3 regions of the Vallitalea okinawensis genome follow, and region 3 is predicted to be linked to each of the others. Evidence: a T-box and tRNA genes for the amino acid it is inferred to sense, from the RefSeq annotation. Region 3 holds a T-box; the other regions hold tRNA genes.

Region 1 (10,561 bases), on a different contig from region 3:
TGTTACATTTAAGTTTGTATTAATATCGGTACCTGCTAGATTAGCTTTTGCCTTATTTATTGCCATGCTCTTAACACAAAAAAGAAAAGGTATAGGTTTCTATAGGACAGTATTATACATACCTTCAATAATTGGTGGTAGTGTAGCTGTAGCAGTCATGTGGAGGCAGTTATTTGGTAGAGAAGGTGCTCTCAATGATATCCTTATGAGTCTAGGACTAATGGAAGAACCTTTTAGCTGGATTGCAAGCCCTAATACAGCATTGGGAACACTCATTATTTTAGCAGTATGGCAGTTTGGTTCACCTATGCTTATATTCCTTGCGGGATTAAAACAAATTCCTAAAACACTTTATGAAGCAGCAGCTATTGATGGTGCAAATTCTTTTAGAAGGTTTTTTCATATTTCCATTCCTGCCTTAACACCCGTTATCTTTTTTAATTTTATTATGCAGACCATTAATGGATTTATGACCTTCACTCAAAGTTATATTATTACTGATGGTGGTCCATTTGATAGTACACTACTGTATGCTCTTTATCTATTTCAGCAAGCCTTTTCCTATTTCTCCATGGGATATGGATCTGCTTTAGCATGGATTTTATTGATCATTATAGCTATTTTAACATCTCTTGTGTTTAAATCATCATCCTATTGGGTGTTCTATGAGTCAAAGGAGGATTAAAGTGAAAGGAAAGAGTTCAAGAAATATAAATTCACTGATGTTTCATCTGTTGTTAGGAGCATTGGCATTTACTATGCTCTACCCGATTCTCTGGTTATTAGCAAGTTCTTTCAAGAATAATGCTGAGATATTTGGAAATGCAAGTTCTTTAATTCCTGATCAATGGGAGTTCACAAATTATATAGAGGGATGGAAAGGATTTGGTGGTATATCCTTTGGGCGCTTTTTTGCCAATACATTCTTTATAGTCATTACATCGACAATTGCGCAAGTATTATCTTCTTCAGTGGTGGCTTTTGGCTTTTCAAGAATTAAGTTTGTAGGAAGAAAGATTTTCTTTGCATGCATGATTTTGACTCTAATGCTTCCTAACCAAGTTTTGATTATACCTCAATATATCTTATTTTCAAAATTGGGATGGTTAAATACTTATGCACCCCTTATATTACCCTCATTTTTTGGTGTACCATTCTTTATCTTTATGATTATTCAATTCATCTATGGAATACCAAAGTCTTTAGATGAATCAGCCAAAATAGATGGATGTGGAAAGATTCAAATTTTCGGTAGGATTATATTTCCACTATTAAAACCAGCATTAATAACATCAGCAATTTTTTCATTTTATTGGAAATGGCAAGAGTTTTTAGCTCCATTACTTTATTTACAAAATGCGAAGAAGTATCCTGTATCCTTGGCACTTAAAATGTTCGCTGACCCAAATTCAGTTTCTAATTGGGGAGCCATGTTCGCAATGTCTGTATTATCCTTAGTACCTCCATTTGCTTTATTTATCATCTTCCAGAGGTATTTGGTAGATGGAATCAGTACAACAGGAATTAAATAAGCGTGATAAACCTAAAATACTCTACTTTTTGTTGATATACTTTATCCTGTATACTTTCTTCCATGGCTAAGTTATAATAACAGATAAGGCAACATGTATACAGGATAAGGGGGAAACAAAATGGATATTTCATGGGTACAATTAGGCATTATTTGCCTCTTAGTCTTTTTCGCAGGACTAGTGGATTCCATAGCTGGTGGTGGTGGGTTAATTTCCGTACCAGCCTACTTTTTTGCAGGTATACCAGCACATTTTGCTTTAGGTACGAATAAATTCTCTGCAGCTGTAGGTACATTTCTATCTACTTTGCGCTTTATAAAAAATAAAAGATATCACTTGCAGGCGGCATTGGTATCCATAGTCAGTGCATTCATTGGATCAGCTTTAGGAGCACGACTTGTATTAGAGATGGACGAAAGAGTTATACAAATCGTTTTAGTTATTACATTGCCTGTTATAGGAATATATCTGATGACTAAAAGAGGTTTTGGTAAGGAGGAGAAGAAGAACTTGCCCATGGCAAAAGTTATCCTTCTATCCATATTGTCGGCGTTCTTAATAGGTGCTTATGATGGATTCTATGGTCCAGGAACAGGGACGTTGTTGATCCTATTCTATACAGGGTTCATAGGATTTGACTTGACTACAGCATCTGGTAATGCAAAGATCGTCAATCTAACCTCTAATATAGCTGCGTTAATTACCTTTATCATCCATGGTAAGGTACTTTTCTTTATCGGCATACCAGCAGCCATCTGCAGCATGGCAGGACACTGGATCGGTTCAGGGTTAGCTATAAAGAACGGTGCAAAAGTCATCAGACCCGTCTTCATAGCAGTATTCGTTGGTTTAATGCTGAAAATTGTTTACGATATTTTTATGTAACTGCGTATTTGTTATACAATAAGAGTAGTTAAGATGTTTATGGAGTAGTGAATTGCAGATCGTTCGGATTAATGGCTTAATGAAGATTTTTTAATACACAACAAAGAATAATTTGATATCGAAAAGAATGCAAGGTGTTCTATGGAGCCGCGAACCATGGACGGTGAGCCCAGCTGTCAAAGACATGGACGTCTTCCCAGCTGGCGTAATAGAATTCCTTGCATTCTTGACCCTATTAGTAATATGCAAATAGAGTTGTTTTACAAAGTCTATTGACTAAAAAAAGTGAATACACTATAATGAAAGCAAAGAACATGAATAATGGAGCTAGGGGAGTCTTCGGACTGAGAAGTATATTACTGACCCTTATTACCTGATCCAGGTTATACTGGCGTAGGGAAGCGGATATTTTATAAATTAGATATTTCAAGCCTTCCTTAACAGGAAGGCTTTTTCGTTGCTCTTTTGTCTCAGTTCTTTATAATGAATTTTTGAGGAGGGCATGTTACATGCAAGCATTTTTTGATTCTATTATGGGTAAATCCGTAATGGGTATATTAGCAGTCATTATCTTATTTCTTGCCGTAGGTATCGGCAACAGTAGAAAAAGGTTTAATACTAAGGTATTAGTTTATTCAGCTGTAGCACTTGCACTTGGTACGGCATTATCCTTTGTGAAGATTCCAATTCCAACATTATTCCCATTGGTGAACGGTGGTTCAGCTACTTTATTAAGTATGTTGATGGTTGTATTAATCGGTTATTGGTTTGGTCCTGTTCAAGGCCTATTATCAGCAATGACATACGGCTTACTACAATTGATTCTTGGACCCTATGTTATCCACCCTGTTCAGTTAATTTTTGATTACATCTTAGCATTTGGTATGCTCGGATTATCTGGGTTCTTTAGAAAAGGTAAATATAGTTTAACAATAGGTTATTTAGTTGCTGTAAGTGGACGTTTCGTTTTCGCTTTCTTATCAGGCTATATCTTTTTCGGTGAATATGCGCCAGAAGGCATTGGACCAATATTCTATTCAGCTTACTACAACTTAAGTTATTTAGTACCTGAAGCAGTTATTACAATAGCTTTATTAATGCTTCCACCAGTAAGAAGTGCTATTAAGCAGGTGGGTAAAGCTGCAATGAATTAGAGAACGGAGATCTTAAATAGAAAGTCTGAGAGTATTAGCTCTTAGGCTTTCCTTGTAAACTGCTACTTCTTTTGATGATTGGAAAATATTTTTTTATTGAAGTGCTTGACAACTATAATAGGCTATGATAAGATAAATATCGTCTTCAAAATAAATATGCGGATGTGGCGGAACTGGCAGACGCACTAGACTTAGGATCTAGCGCCCTTGGCGTGGGGGTTCGACTCCCTTCATCCGCACCAATCAAAAAGAGCGATTAATATCGCTCTTTTTACCTATGTAAAAAAATGAAAAGTGACTATAAAATAAGCCTTGTAAGATCATCTTACAAGGCTGTTATTTTGGAATAGGAAAGTTCGTGTTTTGCTCTTAGTGATTTACTCTACAGTTACTTCAACATGGTCAAAGTAATTCAATATAGTATCTACTACTCGTGTTTCATCTGAAGCAAAGATAAGATAGCTGATATCAACTTCAGAAGTGGTGATTAACTTAATCTCAATTTCTTCCTCAGACAATAAGTCTAATGTTTTTGCAAAGACACCAGGTGTATGCTTCATGGCATCACCGTATAAAGAAATCTTACTATTAGTTGAATTAACATCCAAACGAAGATTCTCAATATATTTTTGTTTTAATTCATTAATGATCTTAATGGCTTCGTTTAGATCTTCATCATGTATGGTAAAAGAAATACTTATACTCTCCTTGTATGGTGGAGTCATGCTAATCATATCTATGTTTAACTTTTCTCCTAGTGCATTAAAGATTTTTGAAATAATTATAGCATCGGAAGGTGCATTGGCTAAAGTAATTAATGTCACATCCGGTGTGATGGTAAGATTAGTAATAACATCTTTCATTTTGACACCCCTCTTATTATTATGTATCTATTTTTGTCTTATGTGAAAGTTCTCTGAATTGAGTGGATGAAATTGAAGCGTTTTCATTCACACCAAGGAGACTTTCCTAATCTACAAACTTCCTATGGAAGATGTAGCGCAGCTACTTATAATTATATGTCTTATCTGACTTGTTCTCAGTACTGTGCAAAGGTTATGACATATGGAATATGAAGTCAATTTTTATGCATCTAATTTAATATTCAGACAAGTTTGGTAATTGTTATTCCTATTATACATGAATAAGGCGGGCTTTACAACAACATTAAGTATTTTACTATAATTTACACTCTACCTATGGTTATTTTGTTAACAAAGCGAAAAACTCCTCTCTGCTAAGCTGCAGAGAGGAGTTTTTCCATTTGATCTACGATACCATCGATATCATCCATAATCTCTTGTAAGTTTTTAGACTTAATGGGTTTAATGCTCTGAATGAAAGAATCAATCTTCAGAGTTAACGATGGTTCATTATAATACGAAGTCAATAAACAAACCAGAGCGGTATAAAATCCGCCGGTTTTATAGAGCTCTCTAACAGAAAAAATATTTCCGTAAGTTAGATAGATATGCTCCGATAGATGATTTTCTTTTAAAGGTTTAAAATACAATCTCAATACTTGTTCAAGATCATCAGCTTTTTGTGTGGTGAGGCTTATATCGATTATATCTCTGTCTTTTTTCATCTAAGCACCTTCCTGTACGCTTATTTTAACCTTCATGTTTCCACTTATCCTATTAGTAAAATAAAACCTATACACCTGATTATTCAAGTTATGTTCCAGAGTGCATGTCATCCCCCATCAGGGTATAAGCCCTATCTCTATTTTATCCTATAATATACAAATGTGCAAAGGGTAAATTGTCGAATAATATCTAATTTTAACATAATAATAAAGATGATTTCAGAATAACTTAATAATTTGTTATATAATAGTAATAATTGTAACAAATTAAATTTGTTAAATACTTATCAAAAACAGCGGATTAACTCTTTTTGAAACGTAAAAGCACGATAACTATCTTTTTGTCATGATACATCATAATGATGAAAAAAATGTTAATAATAGATATTGAACTAAATATTGCAAAGGTCTTTTCTTTAGTTCAATATTATTATTTAAGTTATAAGTTGAATAGTTCTAAATAATTACTAGATTTATAGTAATTGTTTAATTGTACTTATATAGATGGATGTTAGATTGAATTTATAATCAAATAATGATGAACATTGAATTATAGCCGATTAAGAAAGAAAATATAATGTTGTGTTTTAAAGTTAAAAATGATAAGATTTTATATGGAAGTTTTTAGATTAAGGAGGAGAATGAAAAAATGGGAAAACTCAAAGTAATGAGTATTTTTGGTACACGTCCAGAGGCAACAAAGATGGCTCCAGTTGTAAAAGCTTTAGAAGCATGTGATGACATACATAGCGTGGTCTGTGTTACTGCACAACATCGTGAAATGCTCGATCAAGTCCTAGAGATTTTTGATATAAAACCAGATTATGATTTGAATATAATGAAAGATAGACAGACGCTTACAGGTGTTGCTGTTAGAGCTTTAGAAGGTTTAGAGAAGGTCATGCAAAAGGAAAATCCTAATTTGGTACTGGTTCACGGCGATACATCAACAACTTTCATTGGAAGTTTAGTCGCTTATTACAATCGCATTAAGGTTGGGCATGTGGAAGCTGGTTTAAGAACTTATAATAAACTTGAACCTTTCCCTGAAGAAATGAATAGACAATTAACAGGTCGCATTGCAGATCTTCATTTTTCACCGACTACACTAGCAAAAGATAATCTCTTGAAAGAAAATATTGATGAAAATCTGATTTATATAACAGGCAATACAGCTATTGACGCTATTAAGACAACAGTGAAACAAGACTATGAATTTACTGTTGATGCACTGAATAAGATTGATTATGAAGGTAAAAGGGTTATCGCCATGACTGCCCATCGACGAGAAAATCTTGGAGAGCCTTTAGAAAACATCTGTAAGGCAGTGAAGAGAATTGCTGACGAATACGGTGATGTAGAAATTGTTTATGCAGTTCATCTCAACCCAGCTGTAAGAGAAGTAGCATGGAAATACTTAGATGGACATGAGCGCATTCACTTATTAGATCCATTAGATATCAATGATATGCACAACCTATTGCGTAGAAGTTACTTAGTATTAACGGATTCTGGTGGATTACAAGAAGAAGTACCTTCCTTCAATAAACCAGTTCTTGTTTTACGTAATGTAACAGAACGCCCTGAAGGTGTTGATGCTGGAACATTGAAACTAGCAGGTGTTAATGAAGAAAACATCTATAACTTAGCGAAAGAATTGTTGGAAAATAGAAGTGAGTATGAAAAAATGGCAACATCCAACAATCCATTTGGCGATGGGGAAGCCTCAGCTAGAATAGTATCTTCTATCTTAAAATATTTTGGTATTCAAGAAGAAACGATAAAAATGTTTGGGTAGTAATGCAGAGTTTTATTATAAAAATATAGATAGTTTTTATAGAATGCTATGAAGTGTTTATTCAATATGCTAAAAATAAAAATAAAATGTTATACAATGTGTACTAATTTATAACTAAAAATTTTGTTCTTTACTAGACACACGTTCATTTTGCGAGTATAATTAGAATAGTCTTTTAGTGTAGAAAGTGGGTTTTTTGATTGAAATTTGACTCTAAAGTGATGAAAGGTTTGTCGTTAGTCACCCAATTTGGTCTTTTGATGGCGATACCTATATTTATTTGTATTTTAGTAGGTAGTTTCTTAGACAAACTTTTGGGTACACAAGTATTATTTCTCATCATCTTTACAATTTTAGGTGTATTAGCCGCTTTCCGTAATATGTATATCACTGGAATGAAATATTCCAAGAAGAAAGGAAAGGATTCTAATAAATGAATAAAAAACCTTCAATCTTTATACAACTATCTATAAAAATAATTGGCATACTAGGAATAGTTTTTGGCCTAGGTCTTATTTTAATAAATGATCCCTACGATCCATGGGTGTTCGCCAAAGGACTTTTATTTGGTGGACTCTTTTCAATATTAAAAGTTAAACTTATGGAGTCAACAATGAAAAAAGCTGTAAAAAAGGATCCTGTTAAGGCGCAATCCTATGCAAGTCTTCACTACTTCATGCGCTATTTACTAACAGGTCTTGTTTTAGTGGTTGCAGCTTTGGAACCAAGCATTGGTATCTTTGGTGCCATTATTGGTATACTATCACTTAAATTAGCTGCTTATCTTCAAGGATATTCTGAAAAGTCTGTACCTAAAGATGGCAGCGTACAATTTGTAGAATGGGAGGATGATGAGGAAGAAGCTTCTGATTTTTAGAGTTTCTTATGGATTCATTATCTTATGTCTACATATATTATTTTTTCGCGTATACAATATATTGTATAGGCACGAAGCACGAAAGTTTGATTTAAAGTAATATGTTTTTGACTGTAATATTGTTATGTTACATATAATAATCATCAGTTAGGAATGTATAGAAAGGAGTTGAGAAATGGATGGGAGGATTTGATTTTAATAACCATTACGTCTTTCCGGTAAAGTTAGGTAATTATGAATTTTGGGTCACTGAATCACTCATTGTCTCTTTCTTCATATGTACGATGTTAGTACTTATAGCCCTTGTTATCCGATACTTTATTGGTAAGCCGAAAAAAATCCCTGCTGGTGTTCAAAACGTCATGGAATTTATCGTTGAAATGCTGGATAATTTCACCGTTTCATCAATGGGAGAAAAATGCATTGGCTTTTCTTCCTTCTATGGCTCAATGTTTATTTACATCATCGTAAGTAACCTTGCAGGTCTATTCTTAGGACCAGTTGTAAATTCCAATGGAGACGTTACGATAGGATTCATGCGTCCCCCAACAGCAGATTTAGCTGTAACTTTCAGTTTGGCAATGCTAACATTCTTTATGATTCATTATTTTGCCATTCGTTCGAAGGGTGTAGGAAACTGGTTAAAAGGTTTCACAGAGCCCATGTGGTTATTAACACCTATTAACCTTATTGGTGAGATTTCAACACCTATATCTCTTGGTTTCCGTTTGTTCGGTAACGTGTTAGGTGGAACCATTATTATTGGTTTATATTATGCAATGCTTCCTGTATTAGCATTAATAGGTATACCAATAGCACTACATGGTTATTTTGATGTATTTGCAGGAGTACTGCAAGCGTTTATTTTCGTTATGTTAAGTATGACATTTGTATCGAATGCAATGGATGATTAGGTATTGTTTATACCTAAGAAGGTGAGGTGAATAAATGGATATTATAGAGCTTCTAATCGGTTGGATGGAGAATGTTGATCCATTAGCCCTTGTCCTTGCTTTCTCTGCTATTGGTGCAGGTATTGCCATGATAGCAGGTATTGGTCCAGGGATTGGTCAAGGCTTTGCGGCTGGTAAAGCAGCAGAAGCAGTTGGTAAAAATCCGGAGCATGGAGGAAGACCTGCAACCATTGTCATGTTACTAGGTGCAGCAGTAGCAGAAACATCGGGGATCTTCTCATTAGTAATAGCTATCATCTTGTTATTTGCTAATCCACTCATTAACCAAGATGGTGTGGGTATCGTATTAGCAGCAAGTGCTTTAGGTGCAGGTTTATCCATGGTAGCAGGTATTGGACCAGGTATTGGTCAAGGATATGCAGCAGGTAAAAGTGCTGAGGCTGTCGGTAAACGTCCAAAACATCAAAGTGCTATTGTTAGAGCTATGTTGTTAGGACAGGCAGTTGCTCAGACAACTGGTATTTATGCATTAATAATTTCATTGTTATTACTATTCGTAAATGTATTTGCGGGTATCTAAAATTAAAATTATTTATTGTTCAATAAGGAGGAATTCATTATGGAAAACAATATTGATGGAAACGCTCTGATTCTTGCATGTTCAGCAATTGGCGCAGGTTTAGCTATGATAGCAGGTATTGGACCTGGTATTGGTCAGGGATTCGCAGCTGGTAAAGGTGCTGAAGCAGTTGGTCGTCAACCAAACGCTCAATCAGATATTATCCGTACAATGTTATTAGGTGCAGCGGTAGCCGAAACAACAGGTATCTACGGTCTTATTATCGCCATCATCTTATTATTCGCTAACCCATTAATTTCAACATATGCATCAATGCAATAATCATACTGCAAAGTAAAATAAACTTAGATGTAGCCAAGAAAACAACGAACATATATAATCAGGCTGGTGCATCATGGTCCGTATCATGATCACTATGATGTGCCAGTATAGTAGAGGCTGATGTTAATGTGTTGAGTTGATATTCGGGTATGTACAGACCGAAGGGAGGAATAAGACGTGTCAATAATATCTGCCTTCACAACGAAAGCAATGAATATTGCGATGTTATCTGCAGGTAAGACTGCTGGAGAGGGAGAAGTTGTTAACTTTGACCTTGATCTCTTAATCAGAGGTGCATTGCATTTAATTATGATTCTCGTCCTCTTTTATCTATTAGGGAAAATTCTCTTTAATCCGATTAGAGAAGCACTGAAAAAGAGACAAGAAGGCATTGAGAATGACTTTAATGACATTACCGAAGGTAAGCAGGAAGTCAAGGAATTACGTGAAAAATATGAACATAAAATCGCTCATATCGAAGAAGAAGCAGATCGCATTTTAGGCGAAGCTCATAAAAAAGCTCTTGATCAGCAAAAAGATATGATTAATGAGGCGAAAGAAGAAGCAGAACGTATCATTAAGCGAGCGAAATTAGAGATAAAACGTGAAGAAGAAAAAGCACGTGATGAAATTAAGCAAGAAGTTATCCAAGTTGCTTCACTTATGGCCAGCAAGTTTATTGCTTCTTCAATGGACCCAGCTCTTCAAAGTAAATTACTTGAGGAATCCATTGATGAGATAGGGGATAGCCTATGGAAGGAATAGTTGCTAGAAGATACGGTGAGGCCTTATTTGCGGTAGCACTAGAAAAGAATTTAGTTGAAGAAATTAAAAAAGATGTGGAAGAGTTATTAAGTGTTCTTCGACAAGATGAAGATATGCTTCACTTCCTAGATCATCCTAAAATTAATG
Region 2 (10,561 bases), on a different contig from region 3:
CATACTGATTAGCCAATGTTCCTAAAACATCATCTGCTTCATAACCATCTTTTTCGAAGATGGGAATGCTCATCTTTGATAGAAGTTCTTTGATAACTGGCACTTGTTGTCTTAACTCATCAGGCATTCCTTTACGAGTCCCTTTGTATTCTGTAAACATCTTATGTCTAAAAGTAGGTGCCTTTACATCAAAAGCAACTCCTATATGTGTTGGTTGTTCATCATGAATAACTTTTAATAAAATATTCATAAAACCGTAAACTGCATTAGTTGGTTGTCCATCTTTATTTGTAAGCAATGGAATGCCATAAAAAGCACGATTCAAAATACTGTGCCCATCAACTATCAATAGTTTATTTTCATTTTTCATCTTTACACCTCGTTATAGAACTTCGATATGACTTTCTTCATACTATCATAGTTATTATACCAAAAAAAACAGAAAAAAAATAGAAGTCTTTTCGATATGGACCTCTATTTTTTCCTTTATTATTGCATATCATCTTATACTTCTATAGATTTCAACGCATTATGAAACATCTGAACTTTTTATTCACTCTCAATAATTTCTCTTAGCATCATGCCACTTTCTTGAGCTTCTACATTATATTCTTTATATAAATCAAATTCTTCATTCAATACTTGAAGGATAACAGTGATTCCATCACTTGTTTCTTCTTGAATCACTACAATTGAGTAAAAATCCTCCTGTGGTAATTCGGTTGATGAGTAAAAATTCATTTGCCCAAATTGGAATCTCAAATTGTCAATTAAAGCTTTTTCATCCAATTGATTTGTTTCTTTAAGAGATGACAATTGGATAGCTGTTGCTTCTAATTCACTTAAATCATTGACTATATGAGTAAAGATTTCTTCATAAGTTGAAAACTCATCAATTATCTTATCAGCAGCACCATACATCTCAGAAAATTCTGGTGAAGCTTCTGTATCCCCAAATGTTAAAGTCAATTCAGTTTCTCCAGCTACTTGAATTTCTTCTATACTTGCCTCTTCACTATCAACATGAATATCCTCTTTAGATTCATTTTTCATACTAGCTGCATTGGTAGTTTCACTAGCTGCCATAGGCATGTCACTCTTATTATCCGCCTTAGATTCTTCTGCGGATTCTTCTAGTGCAGCAGTATCATAAGCGGCCATTTTATTAGTACTCTTTTCAGCCTTCTCCACCATAAGACCATCATTCATAATAAGTGGATTTCTTGCTACAACGAGTAAAAGCATAATACACGCTATCGACACAGCAGGCACCATAAACTTCTTCTTAAATAACTGTGACAAGAATGAAACGAATTTATTATTTTGCTCTTTAATCTCATGATTTTCTCGCTCTATTTCGTGAATTTTTTCCATCAAATCCTCATGGAAATCGTTAGGTAATGGAGTGATTTCAGTTTCATTGAGTGTTCCTACAATTTCTTTTAACATTTCTAATTCATATTTGCATGCTTCACAAGATGCAATATGCTCTTCAAACTGAATTTGCTCAGTTGTATTTAATTCATCATCTATATATAAAGATATTAAATCTCTAATTTCGTTGCAATTCATTATAAGCCCTCCTTTCATTCGGTTCATTCAATTAGACGCACTCTTTCTTAAAAAGTTCCATGTCCATTAAAAGTTCTCTTAGCTTTTTCCGGGCTCTATTGAGTCTTGATTTAACTGTCCCCTCAGAGGTACCGACTATCTCTGAGATTTCCTTATAACTTAACCCATTGATATCTCTTAGAACGATTATGGTCTTTTGTTCTTGCTTCAAAAGTTCCATGGCCTTATAAATATGTTGAGCACGTTCCTTTTGTAATAGCGTCTTTTCAGGCATGGCTTCAGTGACAGATTCAACAGATTCTTTTACTTCAATATTTTCGTCCAACGACAAATTCTGATGATCTTTATGACTTTTTTTCTTTCTTATATAATCTAGAGAAGCATTTACTGTAACGCGGTATATCCACGTAGAAAACGATGATCTTCCATCAAATTTATTTAAGTTCTTGTATACCTTTATTAGTGCTTCCTGTGATGCATCCTTCGCATCTTCTTCATTTTTCAACATCTGAAGTGCTATGTTATATACCTTTACTTCATAATTCTCAATGAGTTGTTCAAAAGCGTTCAAATCGCCTTTCTTAGCATTATTAATTAATACCTTTTCATCTAACTCGTACAAAAAAGTGCACCTCCCACTATCGATCAATTCTGGGTATAGTCTCAGTACATATATTCTTCTATCTTTGATCTATTATTTGTCCTAAGTACTTCTTAATAACTAATTATAGTATTATATCTTACATTAGACGTAATGCTCCTCTAAAAAGTTCCTTCTTTCTTTAAATATTTTTATATTCAATCAAAATCAATACTATTATAACATAAATTTAGTAGTCATGTTAGGTAATTGGACAACTGTTATTCTTTACCGAGAAATTTGAAAATTTTGCTTAAAAAAACTTGCAAATAAAATATTTTTATGTTAATATAAATGAGCACTTAAACACTAGCGGATGTGGCGGAACAGGCAGACGCAGCAGACTCAAAATCTGCCGGTGGTGACACCGTGGGGGTTCGAGTCCCTTCATCCGCATTATAAGGCTGAAATTCAGATAAAAACTGGATTTCAGCTATTTTATTTTTGTTGGAGAAATAGGAAAAAAATTGAACTGACCAATTGTGATCAGTTCAAAAATTGACTAAGGCAGAGTCGGCTTCGCACAACAATGTATATCATGCCATTTAATCGTATATATTCCTATCAATAATTCTTACCTGTAGTATATATCATCCTTTTCTTTTCTTCTTTTTATTCCACATTGCTATAGATTTATTTCGGGCATCTTTTTCACGTAAACATCTTGCCTTGTTATTTACAAACTGTGCTTCTGATTTAATTTGTAAATAGCTATTCCAACGCTCTTCTGAAAGTTCCCCAATCTCAATAGCTTGTTTAATGGCACAGCCCGGCTCACTTTTATGCCTACAATCAGAAAACTTGCATCTAGCAAAATAGCTTTCCACGTCTGTAAATGCTTCATTAAGGCCAACATTAATATTCCACATGCCAAGTTCTCGCATACCTGGGGTATCAATAATCATTGCTCCACTTGATAGCATAATAAGCTGTCGGTGTGTTGTTGTGTGGCGTCCACGGCTATCATCCTCACGAATATCATTGACCACCATTATCTCTTCTCCTGCAAGTACATTTACAAGACTTGATTTTCCCACACCACTAGAGCCAAGTAATACTATAGTTTTACCTGGTCTTAAGTAGTCAGATAGCAAGTTAATACCATGACCCGTTTTAGCACTCACAGCAAAAACACCGACGCTGGCTGCTATCTTTTCAACAGCTCGCGTTTGCTCTGTGTAATTATCCACTAAGTCTAATTTAGTAAGGACTATCACAGGAATACCACCGCTTTGCCAAGCAAGAGTTAGATAGCGCTCTATTCGTTTAAGATTGAAATCATGGTTTAACGATGCCATAATAAACACATAATCAAAATTTGAAGCAACAACCTGTTCTTTAACTGTTTTAACATATTCGACTGCATGACCTGAGAAATCATTACGTGAAAACTTTGATTTTCGCTCTAGAGTTTTTATAATTTGGCTGTCACCACTCTCATTATATTGAATAAAAACAAAATCTCCAGTTGTAGGAAAAATCTCATGTTGCTCTTTGTAGTATGAACTTGCTTTTAATCTACCATATGTTTGCCCATATTTGCAGATAAGTTCATAACGTTCTTTGTGCACTGCTATAATACGAGCTGGGATACCCTTTTCATCTTCCGGCATCATTGTTGCATTAAATCCATAATCTTTTAAGTCTATCATTTAAAAACCTCCGTTACTTTCATTTATATAAAAAACAGCAAAATTTTCATTGTTAAATAAACTCTTTGTTTACTTCAGCGTCCTTATTCGTAGCATACTGAAATATAGTGTTATACGAAGTCAAACATAAGTAGTCTACATATTAGATTTCACGTAATCCAATTAAACTCTCAATATAATTGTAAGGTACACATTTATACTACATCAATATAAACAATAATTAAAAATATTCTTTACTAGAATCATTAAATTGCAATTTAGCCCCTTACTCAGTCGGTGAATACCATTTACATCACAGTACAAAAGTCGCCAAAGCAACATTAAAACTGGACTAGGAAAGTATGGAACCTTGCGAGCAAAATACAGTACTTTCCTAGCCCAAAATAACATCAATGACTACCAATCGTTGCATTTTAAAGGCTGAAACACAGTTAAACACTGGATTTCAGCCTTTTTTTGCTTTTAATATATTTATGCGCTTCCCCCTTCTAGAGTGTTAGAAATCTTATATTTCAGTGGTAATCTATTCGTAGCTGATAAAAGATTTTTATATCCAAGTAATTGATGAAGTTTCTATGAGGTTTATACTATGTTCATCTTCGTATAATTTCTCTCAACTTACTGACTTGTTCAATGATTTCCTCTTTAGCTTTTTCATTGATGCTATCGGGCTTCATGACTGGACAGCCAATACCTATCCTATCATTATGTCTACCATATTCAAGAGTTATTATTTCAGGAGAACATCTTCTAAGTAAATATTGAAGAATCTTGTATCCATCATCTCCAATTTTGATATGGCACATAAGGTCATCATTTTTTTCTGCCCACCCGTTGATATGTATTTCATACACCTTATCCAAAGGCAACTTATTTATATATGTAAAAAACTCTTCTTTTCTATAATTGGATGACCAGATGGCATGACTAATATCAAGCAAGAAGTTTATATCAGCTCTCTTGACAACTTTTGAAATGACCTCTGGATCTGATAAAAAAGGTGATCTACTTTTTTCTACGTTTTCAATTGCTATAAATTCTACTTCCTTAAATGTTTCTTTTAGAAATATAAGATTATCTACCGCTATTTCAATAATCTCATCACGGGATGCATCTTCTTCTGCTCCATCAAAATGAAGTGATATTCCTGGTGTTTCGGATTGATCTATAATTCTCTGGATAATATCAGTCCTTAACTCTTCTTTAAAGCTGGGTGAACATACATTATGCGGTGATGGGTATAGACCATGTATAATAAACGGTTTTATTTGCTTCTTTTCATTAAGAAATTCTTCATAAAGATCTAAGTCATCAAGAATTGGAGCTTGAAACCCTAATGAAGGGAATTTGAAATAATCAATATCAATTAATTTAGCTTTGACAAGTTCCTCAGTTTCTATATAATAATTGCATGCTAGTTTCACTCATTTTTCCTCCTTGTCCTTATTTATTATTCATAATATCACTTAGCGCTCCCTAATGTTGGTTTCTATAAATCTCTTCATAACTGATGCCAATTATTCCTTTTTAGTAACGATGACATCTACACCTGTTTCTTGAATTTTTATCAACTCTTCCTCTAGAGCATCCCAATCTGTTATTAAAGTGTCAAATTTGTTTACGTCACAAACCTTTATAAAAGCTTTAAATCCAATTTTATGATGAGGTAATAATAAAATACTCTTCCTAGTATTTTCTATAATAGCTCTTTGGAAGGTTGCTGTTTCATCTGTTCCATTAGAAACACCAAAATCCGCATCTACTCCTGCTGCAGTCATGAGACATACATCAAAATGCATGCTTTTTACAAATGCTGTGGCAAAACTATCAACAATAGAAGTGGTAGCATGCATTCTCATTTTGCCACCTATCATATAGACGGTTAGATTATCCCAATATTTTAACTCATTAGCAAGACTTGGTGAATTAAGAACTAAAGTGTATCTTATATCCTTTGGAAGATATTTGAGCATAATAAAACCCATTGATCCACTTGTTAAATAAACAATATCATTTTCTTTTATTAATTCTGTCCCTTTTTTTGCTATGGAATCATAATTATCATATGACTCCATCTTTTTCATATCTCTACGGCGAGGTGGCATGATACCAACTTGCGCGATTGGGATTGCTCCCCCTCGCGTTCTCTTTAGCAATCCTTTTTCCTCTAAAAGTCTTAAATCACGTCTTGCAGAATCAACAGAAATATTAAATTTTTCTTGAATTTCTCCAATTGTAATTCTTCCATGTTCTTTAATAATGTTTAAAATAGTTTGATGACGTTCTTCGATAAACATTTCCATTTCACCCCTATACACCTATTAGTAAGTAGAACTGTTACAGAAAGTGCATTTTTTATGCACATTCATGTTTGTTCATGTTTATACATCTTTATTAAGCATTATATCAACTACGTTAATGTTTGTCAAATATTAACATGTACTCTATTAGAAATCATTAATATTCATGATTCTCTTTCTATTCCAAGTAATACTCAGTACATTCCAACATAACGAGAAAAAAGTTGCTATTCAGCAACCTTTTTCTCATTACACTTTATATTCTAATTAAGTAAATCAACTTCATCTAATGGCCAATATCGTATAAAAGCCTTACCTTCTATGTTATTAAAATCTATCAAACCAAAATCTCTACTATCCTTACTTATTTCTCGATTATCTCCTAATACCAATAGTTTATTCTCCGGTACAGTGCATGGAAATTCTAATTCTCTACTTCTAGTATCACCTAGGGTATAGGCTTCATAAGATATTTCTCCATTGATATAGACCTTGCCGTCACGGATGTCAACTTCATCACCTGGAATTCCGATAACCCTTTTTACATAACGCAACCTCTGTTCTTCTCCATTAAATTTCGTAATGTAATCTTCTAATAGGATACCAATGTCACTGCTCCAAAATCCTTCACTACTTTCTTCATTAAATACGATAATATCTCCTCGCTGAGGGGAGGTAACTTTATAGCTTACCCTATCAATAAATAATCGTTGATTTTCAAAAAGAGTATTTTCCATTGATGATTCATGGACTTCTGTTGATGCTAAAACTTCCGCCTGAACAAAAAAAGCAATAATCAATGCTGTTATCACAGTCAGCATTAATTCAGATATTTCTTTTATAAGTCCGTTTATCGTCATTTTTTTCAATCTCTCCATCTCCTTCAGTAACTTCATCCAAAATGCCTTATTTTACTAAATTAATACTCATTATACATGATTAATCATTGAATTGCTATGTTATAAACCTTAAATTAGTATTACAAAAATCTCATGGATTACTTCATTCCATGAGATTTAATAGACATTCTTATTCAATTTCTTTTAAGATAGCATATAACTTAACATCATAAAAGTTATCTTCTTTCTTATTATAACCTCTTAATATTCCCTCAAATTCCATTCCGACCTTTTCCATAACCCTAACTGAAGGATGATTATCAACATGACATATTCCTTCTATTCTATGTAAATGCATTGAAGAAAACCCAAAATCAACGAGTTTTCTAGCTATCTCAGAGGCATAACCTTTTCCCCAAAACGCCTCATTCAATGTGTAGCCTATTTCACCTCTGCATGAATTTTGATTAATATTTACATAACCAGCAGTTCCAATGAGTTTATTATCACTCTTATTCACCACACCCCATATTAAGCAAGAATGACTTTTATAGGCATTGACATAATAGTCTACCACCCTTTTTGAATCCTCAAGAGTATTATGATTACTCCAAGATGCATACCTAGCTACATTAGGATTTGAAGCATACTCAAAAATATCTGCAACATCTTCCTCAGATACTTTTCTTAATAACACTCTTTCAGTTTCTATTACAGGCAAATTCTTCATTAGTTCTTCCACTGACATCTTTCTCACTCCCGTCAACTATTTATTTTTTATACTTATAAAATATTATACATGAAATAGTTGTATGAGAAAATGTTTATTTAAAGAAAGTATTTTGATCAAAGACTAATAACCATTGATCTTTAAATTTCTTGAAAACTAAGTTTAAATAGTAATTGATCTTAATAGGTTGACCTTCTGGATCACAATCTCTATAATTGATTTTGAGCAAGGCTGAACACATATCTACACTCTCGATAACTTTTAATAGTTCATAATGCAGACTCCAATCCTCGTCCATAAACCAGTCTTGATGAAAAGATTCAAACTTCTCTTTTTCATCAATAATATTACCATCAGGCATAATTAAAACTACTTCTTCTTTACTAACCGTTGATAAAAATATATCTAAGTTCTTATCTTTTATAGACTGTAGATGTAATTCTAAAGTATCTTTAAATTCCATATGCTTTCTCCTTCTTTGCATTCTTTTCATTACCTCTTTTAAAATTACCAGTTATTTTTGCCATAATGAGTTGGGCTTCTTGAGGGTTAGCAGATGTTACGCGTTTTATAAACTTATCACTTTCTTTTCCCCTTAATATTTTTACTTGCTTTCCATGCCAATACAAAAATACTTTTTTGTCCTTGGATAATCTGTATGAAAAGACTTCCTCGTCAATCACTGTCTCTATATCGGTATTACTCACTCTTCAAACCTCCCTGTCGAAAAGATAATTGATTTATAACTATTTATATCATATTCAAGAATCTCTAAACAAGGGTTAGAATGTTTTTATCCATTTTAGCTTAACCAATTACTATCTCCCACTCAACTAATTCGTAAGTATATAACTTTCTATTAATCAATGGATCTCCATCACAGATTAGCTTTGCTTCCTCCATACTATCTGCTTTAAAAATAATCATGCCGCCATCTTTGTTCTTAAATCCACCACCTTTAAAATATCTACTTTTAGCTACTCCCTCTAAGTATCTTATATGTGCATCATAGTCACTTCTTTCAACCTTTTTACCTTCAACTTTATTATCCGTTCTAATATAGTAAATCTCACCTTTACTCATTTATTCAGCCCTCCATTAATTTCACATGATTCAAAAGATTTTCAGCAAAATTTTCAATATATTTTAAACTTTTATCATTCTCCATTATATCGCCTTTTTTTGTAGCAAAACCTATATTCCAATAATCCGACCCTATTACCACCATGTTATTTACTAAAAAGAATTTAATTAAATCAGTTATTGCTGCTAATTGACCCGCTTCTCCACCAATAGCAAATCCACCTCCGAATTTTCCGGATAAGGATCTACCATTATTAAATGCAACCATTGTTAATCTTTGAATGAATGCCATTATTAAAGATGTTGGCATACCAACGTAAACAGGTGTTCCAATAACTAAACCATCATAGTCTAGTACTTGCCTATATAGTCTGTTAAAATCATCTTGTAGAATACAGTTATCCCTATCCCTACATTTATTACACCCCTTACAATGATGAATGATTTTATCAGATAAGCAAACTAAATCTGTCTTAATACCTCTAATTTCTACCTCTTGACTACAAAACTCTAATAACATTTCTGTATTTCCTTTTTTCCTTGGCGACCCGCTTATCAAAAGAATATTCATTGACATTATCCTTTCTATTACATATTCTTACACTTACATGTTTACAACTAATAACTATAAAAATACTATAACAAATAAAATATGACAACTTAATGTCATATTTCATTCAAAAATTTTCTCTATACTATTCAAAATAAATACACTGCAAGTATCTGCCTTCTCCTTTTTTATATTTAGGTTTTTGAAAGACTCCTTCTTGTATGAGGTACTCATTAATTTCACCAAAAACTTGTTGCCATAATTCATTTGCAATTTCCTCTAGTTGGATACCATGTTTGATAGCAGTAAGTCCATTCATACTTAGAGAAATTTGACTAAAGAATTTTACAATTTCTTCATCAATGATACCTAAAATAAAGTCTTCTAATTTCAACAGAACGCTCTGTTCTTGATTAGTGATAACAGGAAACAATTGAATTTTCTTAAACTGCATAATTGCACCTTCTATCCTAAAGATTTAAAATGAGAAAAGGTATGTAATCTCCTTTGAGATATCATACCTTTTGAAAAAAATATCTTGTCTATTCATTTTTTATACTTCCACATATAGCTTTTACGCATGCTCATATACTCTTTATAAGCCTTTTCCATGATTTGTCGTTCATCATTAAATTTTAGCAAATGATAGGCTTCATGGAATTTATAATAACCTGCATCCATGAAGTATTCTTCTCTCTGAGGCTTGCAATAAAAACTATCAGATTTCATTAGATACCAATGCACATTTTTTACGATTACATCATTACTACCTTGAAACGAGTATTGACTTTTACCTATATACTTTATAATTTTTGCATCTGCTCCAGCTTCCTCTTTTACTTCTCTAATTGCTGTCTGACTAAAATCCTCACCAGGTTCAACAGTTCCTTTAGGCAAAACCCAACCAAAATATCGGTGTTTATAATTTTTATATAAAAGGAGTATCTTACCGTGATAGATTACCACCCCTCCACAACTTGTCGCTTCTATCATATTTTGCCTCCTGTTAACTGTAATTTACTGTATAAGATTCAACATTAAACCTTATTTCTTATTTGCTAATCTTTCAATAGTATACCTCTTTTATTATGAATTTTCAACTGTAATCCTGAAAGTAATGCATTCCGTATTAATAAGAAAGCATGTCGGCACATCGCTCTCCAAGAGCAGTCTAATGATAGTAAGCATCAAATAA
Region 3 (10,561 bases):
AAGCTTCTACAGGAAGATACATCCCTTAGTAGATTAGCACATGAGCGTATGTATCAGACAATTATTGATCAAGGAATAGAAGTGATTGACACGACTGAAAACCCTAAGTATAGAAGGATTTATGGCAATAATATTATTAAAAAATATAATTTCTTTAAAGATGACTTTTTTGGTATTGATCAGATTCTAATGAAAATCGTTAAGTATTTTCAAACAGCTGCAATGAAAGGGGAAGAGTCACGTCAAGTATTATACTTGGTAGGACCTGTGGGAGCTGGAAAATCTTCAATCATGGAAGCTCTTAAACAAGGATTGGAAAAAAGTGGGTCATTATATGCCCTAAAGGGATGCCCCATGAGAGAAGAACCATTACATCTAGTACCTAATCATCTAAGAAAAGAATTTGAAGACTTATTAAGTATAAAAATAGAAGGAGATCTTTGTCCCGTTTGTAGGTATAGATTAAAAAATGACTATGATGGAGAGTATGAAAAGTTTCAGATAGAAGCAGTAGATTTCAGTATACGATCAAGAAAAGGGATTGGGGTAGTTCCACCTGTTGACCCAAATAATCAAGATACTTCAGTACTAGTAGGATCTGTCGATATATCCAAATTAGATCTTTATCCCGAAGATGACCCAAGAGTGTTATCTTTAAATGGAGCTTTCAATGTTGGGAATAGAGGCATTGTGGAATTTATCGAGGTTTTCAAAAATGAAGTAGAATACCTTCATACTATGATTACTGCTACGCAAGAGAAAAGCATCCCGTCACCTGGCAAGTCTTCTATGATTTATTTTGATGGGATCATATTAGCCCATTCTAATGAAGCAGAGTGGAATAAATTTAAAGCAGATCATACAAATGAAGCTATACTGGATAGAATTGTAAAGATAGAGGTACCATACTGCTTGATATTAGACGAGGAAATCAGAATTTATAAAAAAATGTTGAAAAAGAGTAACTTCAGTGCTCATATTGCTCCTCATACGATTAAAATAGCTTCTATGTTTGCTATTTTAACCCGTTTAGCTCCATCTAACAAAGTGAATCCTATAACAAAACTAAAAATCTATAATGGTGAAGAGATTGTTGAAAAAGGAGCGACTAAGAAAATAGATGTGATTGAGCTAAAAGAAGAAGCTACGAGGGAAGGTATGACGGGTATATCACCTCGATTTATTATGAAAGCCATTGATGAAACCATAGCGGAGTCAGAACATAATTGTATCAATCCTATAGCCATTTTAGAAACCATGATTAAGTCTGTAAAAGAACTAACCATTAATGAGGAGACAAAGAAGAATTACTTAAATTTTCTACAGAATGTAGTGAAAAAAGAGTATAGCAAAATTCTCGAATCCGAAGTCACAAAAGCATTCATTCATGGTTATAAAGAGCAGGCTGAAGATTTGTTTAATAATTATTTAGATCATGCAGAAGCATATGTCAATAAAACAAGAATTAAGGATAGAAGTACTGGCGAAGAATTAGACCCCGATGAAGTTTTCCTTAAGTCTATTGAATCTCAAATCAATATAACGAGTTCATCAGCGAAGGGATTCAGACAGGATGTAACGTCCTATATGTTTTATGTTATGAGGAATGGAGGTAAAATTGACTATACTTGCTATCCTCCTTTAAAAGAAGCCATTGAGAAAAAGTTAACAGCTTCAGTAAAAGAGCTAAGTCGTGTCATTACCAGTAGTAAGGTTAGGGATAAGGAACAAAGTGAAAAATATAATGCCATGGTTGATGAAATGAAAAAGAACGGTTATTGCGAGCACTGCTGTAATGTCATCCTTAAATATGCTGCCAATAATTTATGGAAGGATTAGTGCTAAAATGTTTGTGAGCAGGGGGAGTATGGATGAGTAGATTTAGAGAATTTGATAGCAAGGGGAGAGATCGGTCTGCAGAAGATAGACTTAGACATCGTAAGCTCATAGAAGATTCAATTAAAAAAAATATTGATGGCATAATAGCTGATGAAAGTATAATTGGTCAGAGCAAAGACAAGAAAATCAAAATACCTATAAAGGGTATTAAAGAATATAGGTTTATCTATGGAGACAATAAACCTGGTATTGGTTCAGGGGCGGGTGACGAAAAGCGAGGCGATACAATAGGGAGAGAGCAAATGCAAGAGGGGGATGGTGATCAACAAGCAGGAAATGCTGAAGGAGAAGATATTTATGAAACTGAAATTACCATAGAGGAGCTTATGAACTATTTGTTTGATGATTTAAATCTTCCTTATATGGAGAGAAAGAAGTTTAGTGAAATTGAATCCGAAAGGAACTTCAAGAGATTGGGTTATCAGAGAAAGGGAATTAAACCTCGTCTAGCAAAGAAGAGGTCAGTCATTGAGAAGATCAAGCGAGAGAAGGCTACTAACAGGGGCAAAAAGCCTATAGAAGACTCCAATAAAGAAAGATTTCCTTTTAAAGAAGATGATCTGAGATATTATCATATAAGGAAAGATATAAAAAAAGAAAGTAATGCCGTAGTTATTTGTATTATGGATACGTCAGGATCAATGGATCTAACCAAGAAATACTTAGCAAGAAGTTTTTATTTTCTTCTATACCAATTTGTTAAATTGAAGTACGTTAGCGTAGAAGTGGTTTTTGTATCTCATACGACTAAGGGCAAAGAAGTCAGTGAGGACGAATTTTTTCATAAAGGAGAGTCAGGAGGGACCTTTATCAGTAGTGGATATGAAAAGGCTCTAGAGATCGTTGAGGAGAGATATAACCCGACAGTATGGAACGTCTATGCATTTCATTGTAGTGACGGAGACAACTGGAGAGAAGATAATGAGAAAGCCATAAAACTTGCAAAAAAGTTATGTGAAACATGTAATTTATTTGGATATGGACAAATAGCCACCGGTAGATATATTTCAAGCAGCACGATACTGACTGAATTTACTAAGAAGATTAAAAATAAGAATTTTTCGGTCATAAAGTTAACGGGGAAGGAGGATATTATTCCCGGTCTCAAGATATTACTAGACAAAGAAAATGGAGAGATGGGATAATGCATGACTATGATAGATTATACAATCCAGCAGTTAGAAGAGTGGGATAATCAAATAAATAAAATTGTAAAATCATCAGGATTGGATTGCTATCCTCAAGAATATGAGGTTTGCAGTTATGAAGACATGATCTGCTATGAAGCCTATGTTGGTATGCCTTCCCATTATCCACATTGGAGCTATGGCAAAAAATATGAAAGAAAAAGGACCTTATACGAGTATAATTTGGAAGGGTTACCTTATGAGATGGTCATTAATTCCAATCCATGTATTGCTTATCTTATGAGGGACAATACGCTGCTACTACAAATACTTACAATGGCTCACGTCTATGGGCATAATGATTTTTTCAAAAATAATCGCTTATTTGCAGAAGGAACTCGAGCTGAGTATACACTAGAAATGTTTAAAAATCATGCAAATAGGATTAGAGATTATATTAAAGATCCAGCTATTGGCTATGAAAAGGTTGAACGAATTTTAGATGCAGGTCACGCTTTGAAGTATCACACAACGAGAGTTGTTGGCGAGAAGTACTTAACACATGATGAACTTAAAAAAATGATCATAGAGAAATACCATCGTGACTCAAATTCTACCAATTCTTTTGATGAGAAAAAGGATGTAGAAATTCCAGATCTCAACAAAATACCTCTAGAACCAACAGAGGATATAATGAACTTTTTGATTGAAAACAGTCATCTTGAAGAATGGGAAAAAGACATCTTAGAAATTGTGATGACAGAAACTAAATATTTCATCCCACAAATTGAAACTAAAATCATGAATGAGGGCTGGGCAAGTTTCTGGCATTATCGGATAATCAATCAATTAGAGTTACATCAAAGCTTACACTTAGAGTTCTTAAATCGTCATAATCAAGTCATAAGACCATTTTTAGGGAGTATAAACCCTTATTTTATAGGATTCAAGCTATTTGAAGCTATTGAAAAAGAATACGGTACACAGAAGTTATTTGAAGTTCGAAAAATGGAGAGAGATGATTCCTTCATAAGAAAATATCTGACAGAAGAATTGTGTAAAGAAATGAACTTGTTTCAGTATGCTAAAAATCAAAAAGACTATATCATAGAAGAAATTTCTGATAGAGATGGCTGGAAGAAGATCAGAGATTCTCTTGCGAATAGTGTTGGGATGGGAGATATACCATGTATTAAAGTTGAAGAAGTTTTAAAGGGTGATGGAACTTTAGTTTTGACCCATGAATATGATGGTAGAGAATTGAGAATGACCTATGCTCATCAGACACTGAAATATCTTTCTACCCTTTGGGGGAATAAAGTTATTCTCAATACAATTTTGAATGGTAATGTTAAATCCATCACTTGCAATAAAGATAAAATAATATATTAATTTGAGAAAATCCAATTAAACTTGATTTTGTGATTAGGATGTGTTAAAATAACCAATAATTAAGTACAGCAATTTATTTGGTAAGTAGAGAAAGACTATGAAGAGGAATAGTAGATACTGTAAGGTTTTAGAGAGCTGCTGGTTGGTGTAAAGCAGTACCCCAAAGTATTGAACTCACCTTGGAGTTTCCAACTGAAATTTGAAGTAGGTTAGGACGGTGACTCATCGTTAAAGAGTTTAAGTGTACTCCTTTTGGAGTAAACTAGAGTGGTACCGCGGAATAAAGCCTTTCGTCTCTAAATCAGAGATGAGAGGCTTAAATTTTACTATGTTTTATTAGGAGGATGTGGTAAGTATGAATTACGATCACAAACAGATTGAAGGAAAGTGGCGTGGTTATTGGGAAGAAAACCCTATTAATCAACCTGGTGAAGGAAAAGAAAATTATTATTGCTTAGATATGTTCCCTTATCCATCAGGTAGTGGTCTTCATGTAGGACACTGGAGAGGTTATGTATTAAGTGATGTATGGAGTCGTTATAAAGTACTACAAGGTTATCATGTTTTACATCCAATGGGATGGGATGCCTTTGGATTGCCAGCTGAAAATTATGCCATCAAAATGGGTGTTCATCCATCTAAAGCTACTGCAGAAAACGTAGCAAATTTTAAAAGACAATTAAAAGAAATCAGCGCTATCTATGATTGGGATAAAGAAGTGAACACAACTGATCCTGATTATTATAAATGGACTCAATGGATATTTGTAAAGATGTTTAAAGAAGGCTTAGCTTATGAAAAAGAGATGCCTATAAACTGGTGTCCATCATGTAAGACTGGTCTTGCAAATGAAGAAGTTGTTAACGGTGAATGTGATCGTTGTGGTTCTTCTGTAACAAAGAAAAACTTACGTCAATGGATGTTAAAAATTACAGCTTATGCTGAAAGATTGTTAAATGATTTAGAAGGTCTAGAGTGGCCTGAAAAAGTTAAAAAAATGCAATCTGATTGGATTGGTAAAAGTTACGGTGCTGAGATTGACTTTGAAGTTGAAGGTTTAGAGAACAAAATAAAAGTATTTACAACAAGACCTGATACGCTTTATGGTTCAACATTTATGGTATTAGCACCAGAACAAGCTATGGTAAAAGAACTTGCTACTGAAGAGCAAAAAGAAGCTGTTGAAAAATACGTATTCAATGCTTCCATGAAATCATCAGTTGACCGTCTTCAAGATAAAGAGAAAACAGGTGTATTCACAGGTTCATATGCTATTAATCCACTCAATGGTGCTAAAATACCAATATGGATATCTGACTATGTATTGGCTGATTATGGTACGGGTGCCATTATGTGTGTACCTGCCCATGATGAAAGAGACTTTGCTTTTGCTAAGAGATTTGACTTACCTATTATTCAAGTCATAGCTAAAGAAGGAGAAGAACTAGTTCCACTTGAAGAAGCTTATACTGAAGAAGGCGTTATGGTGAATTCTCAAGTCTTTGATGGTATGAAGTCCCTTGAAGCTAAAGAGGCTATCGCAAATTACCTTGCAGAACACGATATTGGGAAGAAAACAACGAATTACAAATTGCGTGACTGGGTATTTTCTCGTCAACGTTATTGGGGTGAACCTATTCCAATTGTTCATTGTGAGAAATGTGGAGCTGTTCCAGTTCCAGAGGAAAACCTTCCAGTGACATTACCTGATGTAGAATCCTATGAGCCTACAGGAACAGGTGAATCGCCATTAGCAGATATTGATGAGTGGGTGAATACGACTTGTCCTGAATGTGGTGGTCATGCAAAAAGAGAGACAAATACCATGCCACAATGGGCTGGGTCATCATGGTACTTCTTAAGATATGTTGATCCTCGTAATAAAGAGCAACTTGTTAGTCCAGAAATAGCTAAAGAGTGGTTGCCAGTTGATATGTACGTTGGTGGTATCGAGCATGCAGTTCTTCACTTACTTTATGCCCGTTTCTATACTAAATTCCTACATGATATAGGTGTAGTTGAATTTGGAGAACCATTTAAACGTTTATTTAATCAAGGAATGATTTGTAAAAACGGTGCTAAAATGAGTAAATCAAAAGGTAATGTTGTATCTCCTGATGATTTAGTAGAAAAGTATGGTTGTGATTCTTTAAGAATCTACGAATTATTTGTAGGTCCACCAGAATTAGATTCTGAATGGGATGATCGTGGTATTGATGGTGTTTACCGCTTTATTAATAAAGTTTGGAATTTAGTTACTAACAATATTGGCAAAGAAGTAGCAGTAACGAAAGAGATGGAAAAAGTAAGACATCAAATGATTTATGAAATTACAACGCGTTTAAATAACTTTAGTTTAAACACTGTTGTTAGTGGATTCATGGAGTATACTAATAAATTGATCGATATCAATAAGAGTCAAGGTGGTATTGATTCAGAAACCATCGAAATCTTAATTGTGTTATTAGCACCTTTTGCACCTCATATTGCTGAGGAACTATGGGGGCAAATGGGGCATGAGCAGACTGTATTTGCTAATCCATGGCCAACATTTGATAAAGAAAAAATGAAAGAAGATACAATTAAGTTGCCAGTCCAAATTAATGGTAAAGTTCGTGCAACTATTGAGATGGATGCAGAGGCTGATAAAGAGTCAGTATTATCTGCGGCTAGAGAAGCTATTGAAAGTAAATTAGATGGAAAATCTATTGTTAAAGAGATCTATGTACCTAAAAAAATCATAAATATTGTTGTTAAATAGATAATATAGTAAAATAGAGGTGGAGAGATCCATCTCTATTTTTGCGTAAGGATATAGAGATTGATGTTTCTATAGTACAGTATAAGGAGGTTATGGTATGATATATAAATACAAAGATTTCATTCCCCAGATTCATGAAAGCTGTTTTATAGCTAAAAGTGCAGATATCATTGGTGATGTAGTGATCGGAGAAAACTCAAGTATATGGTACAACACAGTTTTACGTAGTGATTTGGATAAGATGGTTATTGGTAAGGGAACCAATATTCAAGATAACTCAACAATCCATAATGCAACTGATAAACCGGCGATCATTGGAGATTACGTTACAGTAGGCCATCAGGTATTATTACATGGTTGTACAATAGGGAATTATGCACTAATTGGTATGGGTTCTACTATTCTTGATGGAGCAGAAATTGGTGATTATACCATTATTGGAGCCAACAGTCTAGTTACACAGAATAAGAAATTTCCTTCTGGAGTCTTAGTTATGGGATCACCTGCAAAAGTTGTACGTGAATTAACAGACGAGGAAAAAGGCTATTTAAAATATTCAGCAGAGCATTATATTGAAAGTGCTAAGGAACATTCAGAATTAGAGATTATATCAGAGTAGTACAAAAGTGGCTAACGCCACATTTAAACTGGAGATAGGAAAGTATGGTTCCTTGCCAGCAAAACGCAGTACTTTCCTATAACAAAATAAAAGGGTAACTCGATTATGAGTTACCCTTAATTATGGTCTTAAATTCTAAGTGTGGATTAATAGGATGCCATTGCTAATGTTACAATATAGCTATCATCTCCAATGTGAGAAACATCTACAATATTATGGGTATCAATGTTTGTTGTATTGAAGTCGAAGCCCTGTATATCATTAATGTAATAGATTTCGTAAGCATTACCACTTTCAGTAATAAAAGAAATTCTTTTTTCATTTTCAAGCAAATGAAGGTAATCCTCTAAACAAAGATGATGCTTATGAATATATTCAGAATGAACTTGTCCTACATAGCGATAATGCCATGGTTCATACATAATACCCGTGATGTCGGTTTTATCCTTTGGGTATCTTAAAATAAATCCATATCTATAAGCGTTTTCAAGTAACCATTGTCCGCTGGGAGTTCCATCAAAACTTTCGGTTAATGTATACTGAGTTGTTGATAAGAAATCAACAGCCATACCTGTTTGATGTTCACTTGTTCCTGGAGGAGCAACAGCTTGACTTGCTAACGCATAAGCCTGATCTTCTGTATGAGTACCTCTATAACGATTCATCTGTTTTTCAAATAACATTTCCTGATAAGCAATATCTCTATATGCACTAGTCAATAAAAGGTCTTGGATACCAAAGGATTGACTAGCTGAGAAAAGCTCTTCTAGAGCATCTAGTGTTTCTTGATTAATGGACATATATTTGTTGGAAGGCACAGTATTCACAACAATGCCTTGACTGAGATCTTCTTGTAAAGGATAATCTTGACTGACTAATAAAAGTTCTGGTAATTCATCTTGTATAATGAGCTGTATAATACCCTCTATATCCTTTGAAGGCGGGGTGTCTACTGGTTCTTCAACTTCTATAACTTCAATAGTTTCCATAGGATGAGTCGTTTCGATGACTTTTTCATCTTCTGATGGATGAGCTGTCGTTATTTGCATAAAAACAATTACAATTAGCATAAAAAGAATAGCAAATGGAATTCTCTTGGTCATTAGACATCACCTCTCTCAGTATGACATTATTATAGTCATATCGACGAAGTGAGTCAATGGTAATAATATTAAATAATGTTAACAATGTATTGATAGATTAATAAATTGAAAAAAAGACCTCTATAAAAGAGGCCTTACCCTATTTCATCATTCCCATCATATTAATCATCATGTCTACACGACTTTTTTCTTGAGGGTTCATATTAGTTTTTAATACGTCCATCAAAGCTTTTGACTCATGAGTTGTTAATTGTAGTCCTTCACTTTGCATTTTCATACCATAGGCTAAAAGAATCTGTAATTTCTGCTCAGAAGAACGTGTTTCCATTAACTCTAACATTTCAATGATGAGTTCTTTTTTCTTTGGGTGGATATTTGTGAAAGCTTCAGAAGATAGTAAACTATCGTAGTTACTGCTCATATGTTCATCACTCCTTATTTATCGTTCATCACTTCTATCGTTACTTTTTCATACCATTCATCATACCACTAAAGGTATTGAACATTTGTTGCTGATCAGGAGTCAGCATTCCTTTTAATTTTGCATTAAGGTCATCATTTTCCTTAGGCTTAGATGGTGTAGAATCTTGTTTAGGTTCTTCTGACTTATTGGTTTGGATCTTGTTAAAGTGATCTACCAAATCACGCATGTCTAGTGACTTAATTGCATAATCAATAATTGCTTTACGATCTTCGGTAAGATGAGCCCTCATGGATAATAACATATTCTTTTTCCAATTAGGGTCTTTTTCTTGACGCATTAATTCCTCAGAAGGTTTGTCATAATAATCCATGGTATTGCGGAGCTCCATCATTTTGACTAGCATAGCTATTTGACGACTGACGTTATGGTCAAGAAAGGGGATAGCTGATTTAAGAATCTTCATTTCTTGAGTATTGATTGCATTTTCAAATTCATTCACTGGTGCTGGGGTTTGATCATTATGTAAGTTGGAGCCGAAATTAATACCAGATTGTTGTTTATACATACCAGATAAGAGTTCTAGCATGGGCATTAATTTACCGAAATCAAAGTTATTATTACGGGTGGGTGCTGTTGGGCTAGGAGTTGGATCGCTCCCTTGAGTAGGTGGTGTTTGAGGTCCGTTATTTTGATACTGCTGATTCCCTGAGCCAAAAGGGTGATAAGGAGGTGCTTGTTGTCTTTGCTTTTGCTGGGATTGATCTGTATGAAATCCTTGATTATTCATATGAGGTGGAGTATATGGATTCATTATTTGCCTCCATTTCATTACTTCTTATTACTTATTCTATGACCTAGAATTTAAATCTTTCCAATTATTTAACCTGTCTTAAAGAAAAAGTGTTCAACTGGATATGCCTACCTACATAAGATAGTAACAGAAGAGCATAAGGGGAGAGTAATATGGCTGATGATAAACTATTAAATGAGTTGGCAGCGTTAGCAAATGGTAATGTCAATGTTGATGAATATGCTAATAGTATGCTAGATGTATTGCGTCAAACTGTTCAACAAACCTATATTGATAAATTCGCATCTATTTTAGAAGACTATAAAAAGCAATCTAAGAATGAATTAGGAAATGAAATGCAATTATTAGAGGCAATGAAACCATTTATTGGAGATGGCAATACAGGCCAGATAGATGCTATGACAGATATGTTTAGCAATATTATT

What was found. The T-box of region 3 lies ahead of leuS (leucine--tRNA ligase). A T-box ahead of a tRNA ligase gene usually reads a tRNA of that ligase, here a tRNA-Leu.
Region 1: it has a tRNA-Leu gene. The T-box ahead of leuS (leucine--tRNA ligase) is inferred to sense a tRNA for this amino acid. The anticodon was not compared.
Region 2: it has a tRNA-Leu gene. The T-box ahead of leuS (leucine--tRNA ligase) is inferred to sense a tRNA for this amino acid. The anticodon was not compared.

The regions. Positions count from the first base shown of each region.
Region 1 is NZ_PQDH01000009.1:121,269-131,829, reverse strand. It holds gene C1Y58_RS20740 (carbohydrate ABC transporter permease) at 1-685, shown strand, start outside; gene C1Y58_RS20735 (carbohydrate ABC transporter permease) at 723-1,532, shown strand; gene C1Y58_RS20730 (TSUP family transporter) at 1,653-2,417, shown strand; TPP riboswitch at 2,737-2,834, shown strand; gene thiT (energy-coupled thiamine transporter ThiT) at 2,927-3,571, shown strand; tRNA gene C1Y58_RS20720 (tRNA-Leu) at 3,730-3,813, shown strand; gene C1Y58_RS20715 (ACT domain-containing protein) at 3,949-4,434, opposite strand; gene C1Y58_RS20710 (hypothetical protein) at 4,809-5,159, opposite strand; gene wecB (non-hydrolyzing UDP-N-acetylglucosamine 2-epimerase) at 5,809-6,957, shown strand; gene C1Y58_RS27195 (AtpZ/AtpI family protein) at 7,179-7,394, shown strand; gene C1Y58_RS20695 (ATP synthase subunit I) at 7,391-7,834, shown strand; gene atpB (F0F1 ATP synthase subunit A) at 8,014-8,748, shown strand; partial or broken gene atpE (ATP synthase F0 subunit C) at 8,813-9,076, shown strand; gene atpE (ATP synthase F0 subunit C) at 9,083-9,328, shown strand; gene atpE (ATP synthase F0 subunit C) at 9,368-9,649, shown strand; gene atpF (F0F1 ATP synthase subunit B) at 9,827-10,414, shown strand; gene atpH (ATP synthase F1 subunit delta) at 10,402-10,561, shown strand, end outside.
Region 2 is NZ_PQDH01000003.1:116,409-126,969, forward strand. It holds gene polA (DNA polymerase I) at 1-370, opposite strand, end outside; gene C1Y58_RS10015 (anti-sigma factor family protein) at 550-1,572, opposite strand; gene C1Y58_RS10020 (RNA polymerase sigma factor) at 1,604-2,194, opposite strand; tRNA gene C1Y58_RS10025 (tRNA-Leu) at 2,525-2,608, shown strand; gene rsgA (ribosome small subunit-dependent GTPase A) at 2,803-3,828, opposite strand; gene C1Y58_RS10035 (multinuclear nonheme iron-dependent oxidase) at 4,458-5,288, opposite strand; gene C1Y58_RS10040 (DeoR/GlpR family DNA-binding transcription regulator) at 5,382-6,161, opposite strand; gene lepB (signal peptidase I) at 6,428-7,024, opposite strand; gene C1Y58_RS10050 (GNAT family N-acetyltransferase) at 7,194-7,751, opposite strand; gene C1Y58_RS10055 (YybH family protein) at 7,828-8,196, opposite strand; gene C1Y58_RS10060 (hypothetical protein) at 8,186-8,440, opposite strand; gene C1Y58_RS10065 (YciI family protein) at 8,541-8,816, opposite strand; gene C1Y58_RS10070 (flavodoxin family protein) at 8,821-9,387, opposite strand; gene C1Y58_RS10075 (hypothetical protein) at 9,512-9,820, opposite strand; gene C1Y58_RS10080 (NUDIX hydrolase) at 9,913-10,359, opposite strand; gene C1Y58_RS10085 (peptidoglycan D,D-transpeptidase FtsI family protein) at 10,538-10,561, opposite strand, start outside.
Region 3 is NZ_PQDH01000001.1:276,343-286,903, reverse strand. It holds gene C1Y58_RS01525 (PrkA family serine protein kinase) at 1-1,839, shown strand, start outside; gene yhbH (sporulation protein YhbH) at 1,872-3,044, shown strand; gene C1Y58_RS01515 (SpoVR family protein) at 3,048-4,418, shown strand; T-box leader at 4,507-4,719, shown strand; gene leuS (leucine--tRNA ligase) at 4,774-7,179, shown strand; gene C1Y58_RS01505 (gamma carbonic anhydrase family protein) at 7,277-7,798, shown strand; gene C1Y58_RS01500 (M15 family metallopeptidase) at 7,945-8,901, opposite strand; gene C1Y58_RS01495 (hypothetical protein) at 9,041-9,322, opposite strand; gene C1Y58_RS01490 (hypothetical protein) at 9,363-10,136, opposite strand; gene C1Y58_RS01485 (hypothetical protein) at 10,289-10,561, shown strand, end outside.